DNA from 2 places in the Kitasatospora sp. NPDC091207 genome. Region 1 is predicted to be linked to the other one. Evidence: riboswitches for the same ligand, from Rfam matches in the RefSeq annotation. Region 1 holds a riboswitch; the other holds the start of a gene.
What was found. A riboswitch is a leader RNA that binds a small molecule or an ion and turns the genes downstream of it on or off. The one in region 1 is predicted to bind S-adenosylmethionine.
Positions count from the first base shown of each region.

Region 2: it holds a riboswitch for S-adenosylmethionine, as region 1 does, so the genes downstream of both, thrC (threonine synthase) here and ACIQTO_RS17355 (ABC transporter substrate-binding protein) in region 1, are expected to answer to the same signal.

Region 1 is NZ_JBIVVS010000009.1:71,503-75,126, reverse strand. It holds gene ACIQTO_RS17360 (ABC transporter permease) at 1-479, opposite strand, end outside; gene ACIQTO_RS17355 (ABC transporter substrate-binding protein) at 476-2,131, opposite strand; SAM riboswitch class IV at 2,446-2,555, opposite strand; gene ACIQTO_RS17350 (hypothetical protein) at 3,219-3,377, opposite strand; gene ACIQTO_RS17345 (hypothetical protein) at 3,418-3,624, shown strand.
Region 2 is NZ_JBIVVS010000007.1:5,397-9,020, forward strand. It holds gene ACIQTO_RS14550 (trehalose-6-phosphate synthase) at 1-480, opposite strand, end outside; gene ACIQTO_RS14555 (glucosyl-3-phosphoglycerate synthase) at 548-1,576, opposite strand; SAM riboswitch class I at 1,726-1,857, shown strand; gene thrC (threonine synthase) at 1,875-3,155, shown strand; gene ACIQTO_RS14565 (ubiquitin-like small modifier protein 1) at 3,195-3,473, shown strand.

The sequences.
Region 1 (3,624 bases):
GTGAGGATCGCGAACAGCCGCAGCGCGACATCGGGCGCGCGGTCCCGGTAGGAGGCGGCCACCATGCCCAGCGGCAGGCCGACCGCCAGCGCGACCAGCAGCGCGACGGCGGACAGCTCGACGGTCGCGGCGCCGTAGGTCCGCAGCACCTGCGACACCGCCTGGTTGTCGGTGGCCGTCGTGCCGAAGTCCCCGGTGAACACGGCCCGCAGGTAGTCGAGGTACTGGGTGAGCAGCGGCTGGTCGTAGCCCGCCCGGTGCAGTCTGTCCTGCAGTTGGGCCGGGGTCAGCCGGTCGCCGAAGGCGGTGGTGATCGGGTCGCCGGTGGCGCGCATCAGGAAGAAGACGACGCTGACCAGGACGAGCACGGTCGGGACGATGAGGAGGAAGCGGACGACCAGGTAGCGGGCGAGGCCGTACCCGGCGGCGCCGCCGGCCGAGCCGACGGCGCCGGAGGTGTCCTGCGGGTGAGCGGTCACTTCTTCGAGAGCTCCGCCCAGCGGAACTGGTACGCGCTGGTGAGCTTCTCCGGCACACCCTCGATCCCGGCCCGGGTGACGATCGCGGTGGAGCCCTGGAGCAGCGGCAGCAGCGGCAACGCGGCAGCGGTCGCGTCCTGCGCCTGCTGGATCAGCGCGGTGCGCTTGGCCGCGTCGGTCTCGGTCTCCTCCTGCTTGATCAGCGCCCGCACGGCGGGGTCGGCGTAGCCGTTGTTCACCCAGTTGTTCTCGGCGTAGAAGGAGGAGAGGTAGTTGTCGGCGTCGAGGTAGTCCGCGTACCAGCCGAGCTGGTACAGCGGGTACTGGTCGGCGACGCGCTCCTTGCCGTACTGGGCCCAGGCGGTGGACTGCAGCTCCACCTTGAACAGGCCGGTGGCCTCCAACTGGGTCTTGATCAACGCGTACTCGTCCGCCGACGACGAGCCGTAGTGGTCGGGGTTGTACTGCAGGTTCAGGGTGACCGGGGTGCTCACGCCCGCCGCCGAGAGCCGCTGCGCCGCCGCGGCCTTGTCCGGCCCGCCCTTCTTGTCGCCGTAGAGCGACGTGAGGGAGGGGGTGGCGCCGGTGATGCCGTCGGGGACGGAGCTGTAGAGCGGCTGGAAGGTGTTCTTGTAGACCTGCGAGGCGAGCTGGGACCGGTCGATCGAGTCGGCGACCGCCTGACGGACCGCCAGGGCCTTGGCCGGGGCGGCCTGTTGGGTGGCTGAACCGAAGGGCTGGGTCTTGAGGTTGAAGACGATGAACCGGATGCCGTTGCCGGATCCGGTGTGCACCGCGATGCCCTGCTTGCCGGCCAGGTCCTGGAGGTCGGTGATCGGCAGGGTGCGGTAGACCACGTCGATGGTGCCCTGCTGGACGTCGAGCTTGAGATTGCCGGCGTCCGTGTAGTACTTGAGCTGCACGTTCTTGGTCTTCGGGGTGCCGAGCTGCCCCTGGTAGACGGTGTTCGCGGTGAAGGAGACCAACGCGTTCTTCTCGTAGCTGCGGATCGCGTAGGGGCCGCTCCAGGGCTTGCCCGCGACAACGGCCGCGTCGTCGAGGACCTTGTCCGCGGGGAACACCTCCTCGTCCACGACATAGCCGGCCGCGGTGGAGAGGACCTGCGGGAACAGCGTGTCATTGGCCGACTTGAGGGTGAAGACCACCGTGTCCCGGTCCGGCGCCGCCACCGAGAGGAGGTTGTAGAGCAGCGAGGAGGGACCGTTCTTGTCCGCGATCGCCAACTGCCGGTCGAAGCTGAACTTGACGTCGGAGGAGGTCAGTTCGTGCCCGTTGGCGAATGTGAGGCCCGGCTTCAGCGTGACCGTCCAGGTGGTGGGGCCGGTCAGCGCGATCGCGGACGCGAGGTCCGGCGACACGTCCGACGAGCCGTTCCTGGCGCTGAGCAGGGTCGCGTAGACCTCGCTCTCGATCGTCCCCGACCCCGCGTCCCAGGAGCCGGCCGGATCGAGGCCGGTCACCTGGTCGGTGGTGCCGATGGTGACGGCCTTCGCCGCCGCGCCGCTGGTGCCGCCGGCCGTCCGGGAACTGGTGCAGGCCGTCAGGGCCACCACCGCCGCCGTGCCGAGGGCGATGACGGCGAGGCTGTGTCCGGCCGAGCCGGTTCCGGTGCTGCTGGTGAGAGATGACATGGGAATTCCCTGCTTCCGCACGCGTGTTGGACGCGAGTGCGCCGGCCCCGGGGCCGCTCCCGGGGCCGCTCCCCTGGCCTGGGGCCTGGGGTTCGGCCCGGGATTCGGGGCCTGGGGTGTGTGGCCGTACCCGGGATCGGTTCGGGGCGGCGCGCATCGCGAAGAGGTCGATCACTGGACCGGTCCGGCCGGGCGGCCGTCCGGTGGTCAGCGACGACAGAGCGCGCTGGAGACCAACAGCAGGTCGATGTGGCGGCGGCTGAACAGCCCTGCCATGTCGGCCTCCTGGTCTTGGCTCCGGACCATGACCGGAGCGATCGCGCTTGCGGAACGGGACGTCCACCGAGCCTTCACCTGGAGCACCCCACCGCGTCAGGGGGTTGCCGTCCGGCCAGCCAGGGCTTGAACACCGGAACTCGTGGCGCGCTGGAACCGTAGATCAACAAAAGTGCCCGCGTCAATGGCTGTTGAGGTCCGGTCAGGAGATCGGCGGTCGGGCTCGGCCTCGGGTCGGTGTCCGGCGGGGCCGGGTCCTGGCTGCTCAGCGCGTCGCACCAAGGCCGTCGCGGATGTCACGAGCACCGTCGCGGGTGTCACGCCGGTCACGCGTGTCACGGCTGTACCGGGACCGGCCGCCTTTCGGCCGCGGGCCCGCGTCGGCTGCGGCTGCGCGGGCTGCGGCAGCGGCTGGGGGCTCGGGGGCGCCTTCTCCGTGCCCGCCGTCCGGCCGAGCCGCTTGCGGCCGCGCACGACCAGGGTGGTGTCCACCAGCGCGCCGGCGGCGGCCTGGAAGGCACGGGCGGAGCAGGCGTTCAGCTCCTCCAGGGTGCGACGGTTCGATTGACCGAGGATGTCGCGGCTGCCGGAGGGGAGAGCGCGGTGACGAACGGCCGGCTCGCGACCGAGCGCCCGCAGGGCCTCCGCGCGCTCACGCGGCGCGACGGCGAGCCGGAAGCGTGACCCGACGGGGAACCCAGGACTCGGGTTCCACCCCGGAGCCGCGGGTGCAGGACGTGGCAGGACACCACGCGGGCGAGCCGGCGGCGGGCGGCGGTCTCCCCGACCCGCGGTTCGCGGGCCGGCCGGGTCATCGACATCCGGGCGTCGCCCCGCCCAGGGCGACGAGCTGCTCGTCCAGCTCGTCGACGGGCAGCGGCTCCGGCAGCGGGCGGCCCTCCACGACCGCGCGGCGCAGCGTGGTGGGCTCGCCGTCGAAGGGGCGCGCGGTCTCCCGCCTGGTCCCCACCCTCCACCCCACGATCGGCCACGGCGCCGGCGACACCGTCATGCACCACCCCGACCTCACCCGGTACGGCACCAACGCCGAGGCCGACCGCGCCGTCCTCAACGGCGGCCTGGCGATGGCGTGGACGGCGATCACCCTCGCGAGCCGCGAGACCCACCGGGCGTCGCTGGTGGAGCGGCTGGGCCGGCGGCCTCGCGGCGCGGACCTCGGCCGACTCGGAACCAGGGCTGGTCGGGGCCGGGGCTGA
Region 2 (3,624 bases), on a different contig from region 1:
GGCCCCGGGCGCGGCCTCGGCGGCGAGGGCCTCGGCGAAGGCGGTGTTGTAGGCGGTGTAGGCCTGCCACTCGGCGCGGAACTCCGCGCCGAAGGACGGGGCCGTCGGGGTGGCGTAGAGCAGGTGGTGGACGAACCAGAGGGTCGAGTTGGCGACGCCGTTGTAGGCGCGGGCGAAGGTGTCCGGGTCGATGTCGAGCATCCGGACGGCCTGTCCGCCGACCTCGTGGCCGGCGCGGTCGAGGCGGCCGTCCGGGGCCTCCCGGGCGGCGCGGCGGTCGGCCTCGCCCAGTGCCGCGCAGACCCAGACGGCGTGCGGGTCGTCGATCGCGGAGAGCCCCGAGACCAGCCCGCCGCCGCCCCGGCGCAGGGTCAGGGTGCCGTCGTCCCCGGTGCTGAACGACACCGGTCCCCGGTTGGAGGCCACCAGTACGGCGGCGGAACCGGTCGCACTCGAACGTTCGGTCGTGAGATCGCCCATGGTTGGCATGTTGCCGTGGGTCCGGGTCGGCAAACCCCCACCGTGGTTTCCGGCCGTGGCCCCGGACCTAACCGAGGTGGCGGTTCGCGTACTCGGGGACGGTGTGCATCGGGGGCCGTTCCACGGCGGTGACCGGGTGGGTGTGGGCGGTGAAGGCGCGGGTCCGCGGGTCGCGGGTGAACTGGGTGAGCAGCGGGTGGACCAGGTCGGCCGAGGCCTTCAGCCGGTGGGTGCGGTCGAGGCGTTCCAGGGCGGTGCGGTAGATGGTGGCGGCCATCCGGCCGAGTGCCTGGCCGTCCTGGTGGCGGTGGTGGCGTACGCCCACGTCCACCTGGGCGAGGGCGTCCAGGCCGGCGAACTCCAGGGCGTCCACCAGGAGGCCGAGTTCGACGCCGTAGCCGGTGGGGAACGGCAGCCGTTCGAGGAGCGAGCGGCGGGCCGCGTACTCGCCGCCGAGCGGCTGCACGAAACCGGCGAGTTCCGGCCAGTGCAGATTGAGCAGGGGGCGGGCGACCAGCTCGGTGACCCGCCCGCCGCCGGAGGGGACGACGGCGGCGTCCGGGCCGCCCGACGCCACTTCGAGCGGGCGGTCGTACATGGCCTTGACCAGCTGGATGTCCGGCTCGGTGAGCAGCGGGCCGATGATGCCGGAGACGAACGCGGGGTCGAAGGACCGGAGGTCGGCGTCGACGAAGCAGACGATCTCGCCGCTGGTGACCAGCAGCGAGCGCCAGAGCACCTCGCCCTTGCCGGGGGCGGCGGGCAGCCGGGGCAGGATGTCGTCCCGGTGGACCACCCGGGCGCCCGCCCCGGCGGCCGCGGCGGCGGTGCCGTCCACGGATCCGGAGTCGACGACGACGAGCTCGTCGACCAGGGGCAGGCGTTCCATCAGCTCGCGGCGCACGGTGCGGACGATGTCGCCGACGGTGGCCTCCTCGTCCAGGGCGGGCAGCACCACGCTGACGGTGCCGGCCGGGCCCGCCGCCCGCTTGGCCTCCAGCAGGGCGCGCACCGGGCGGTCGGCCGCGCTCCACGAGCGGCGGCGCAGCCAGGACGCCGCCTTCGGGAGGAGCGCGGGAGTCGGTTCGGCGGGCACGGAGCACTCCTCGGCGGATCGGGGTGGGACGGGGCATCTCGCGTGGCGGACGGTCCCGTTCAGGGTTGACGCCTTCGGATACAGTCTTCGTACAGCGATCGGACCTTCGCACGCCGGGGTCACCGCTGAGCAGGACCACAACTTCACAGAGCTCATCCAGAGGGACTGAGGGAACGGCCCGTTGACGTCCCGGCAACCTTCTCGCACGGCAGGCTTCGGCCCCGGCGGGACAGGTGCCAATTCCGTCCTGTGGCGCGCCCGCGTCACGGGGAAGATGAGGAGAGAGGCCTCCGCCATCATGGCTATCGACACCGCCGCACCCGCCACCGTTGATCTCGGCCCCGCCGTCGCACTGTCCTGTCGGGAGTGCGGTACCCGGTTCCCGCTCGGTCCCAGCTTCGCCTGTGTGGAGTGTTTCGGGCCGCTGGAGATCGCCTACGACTTCGGCAGCGAGGGTGCGGAGGAGCTCCGCAAGCGGATCGAGGCCGGTCCGGCGTCGATCTGGCGCTACGCGCCGCTGCTGCCCGTCCCGGCCGATGTCGCCGGCAAGCCGAACCTCAACCCGGGGTGGACCCCGCTGGTGAAGGCGGACAACCTGGGCCGCGAGCTCGGCTTCACCGCCCAGCTGCACATCAAGGACGACTCGGGCAACCCGACGCACTCGTTCAAGGACCGCGTGGTCGCCTGTGCGATCGAGGCGGCGCGGGCGTTCGACTTCACCACCCTGTCCTGCTCCTCGACCGGCAACCTGGCCGGTGCGGTGGGCGCGGCGGCGGCGCGGGCCGGTTTCAAGTCCTGCGTGTTCATCCCGCACGACCTGGAGCAGGGCAAGGTCGTCATGGCCGGTGTCTACGGCGGCGAGCTGGTCGGCATCGAGGGCAACTACGACGACGTGAACCGCTTCTGCTCGGAGCTGATCGGGGACCCGGCCGGTGAGGGCTGGGGCTTCGTCAACGTCAACCTGCGCCCGTACTACGGCGAGGGCTCCAAGACGCTGGCGTACGAGATCTGCGAGCAGCTCGGCTGGCGGTTGCCGGAGCAGATCGTCATCCCGATCGCCTCGGGTTCGCAGCTGACGAAGATCGACAAGGGCCTGCAGGAGCTCATCAGGCTGGGCCTGGTCGAGGACCGCCCGTACCGGATCTTCGGTGCCCAGGCGGCGGGCTGCTCGCCGGTCTCGGCGGCCTTCAAGGCCGGCCAGGACGTGATCCGGCCGGTCAAGCCGGACACCATCGCCAAGTCGCTGGCGATCGGCAACCCGGCCGACGGCCCGTACGTGCTGGACATCGCGCGCCGCACCGGCGGGGCCGTCGAGGACGTCACCGACGTCGAGGTGGTGGCCGCGATCAAGCTGCTGGCCCGGACCGAGGGCATCTTCGCCGAGACCGCGGGCGGGGTGACCGTCGGCGTGCTGAAGAAGCTGGTGGAGACCGGGCAGCTGGATCCGGCCAAGGAGACCGTCGCGATCAACACCGGTGACGGCCTGAAGACGCTGGACGCCGTCTCCGACTCCGGGATGACCGCCGTCATCCGCCCGACGCTGGCCTCGTTCCGCGACGCCGGCCTCGCGTCCGCCTGACCCACCCGCAGCCCCGTCGTTCCGCCCGAGGAGACCCCCATGAGCGCCACCGTCCGCATCCCGACCATCCTGCGCACCTACACCGGCGGTGCCGCCGAGGTGGCCGCCGAGGGCGCCACCCTGGGCGACGTCATCGCCGACCTGGAGAAGAACCACGCCGGGATCGCCGCCCGGATCCTGGACGACGCCGGCAAGCTGCGCCGCTTCGTGAACGTCTACGTCAATGACGACGACGTCCGGTTCGCGGAGGGTCTGGCGACCGAGATCAAGGACGGCGCGAGCGTCTCGATCATTCCCGCGGTGGCCGGCGGCTGCTGATCCGTCCCTTTCCGACCTGGCCGTTCACCGGCCGGGCCGTTTCGACCAGGCCGTTCGCGCGTACGGAATTCCGTTCTTCGTACGCGCGGGCGGCCTGGTCGCATTCCGGCGGGAATATTTCCCGGTCCGGGGGAGTAGAGTGTCGCTTGTC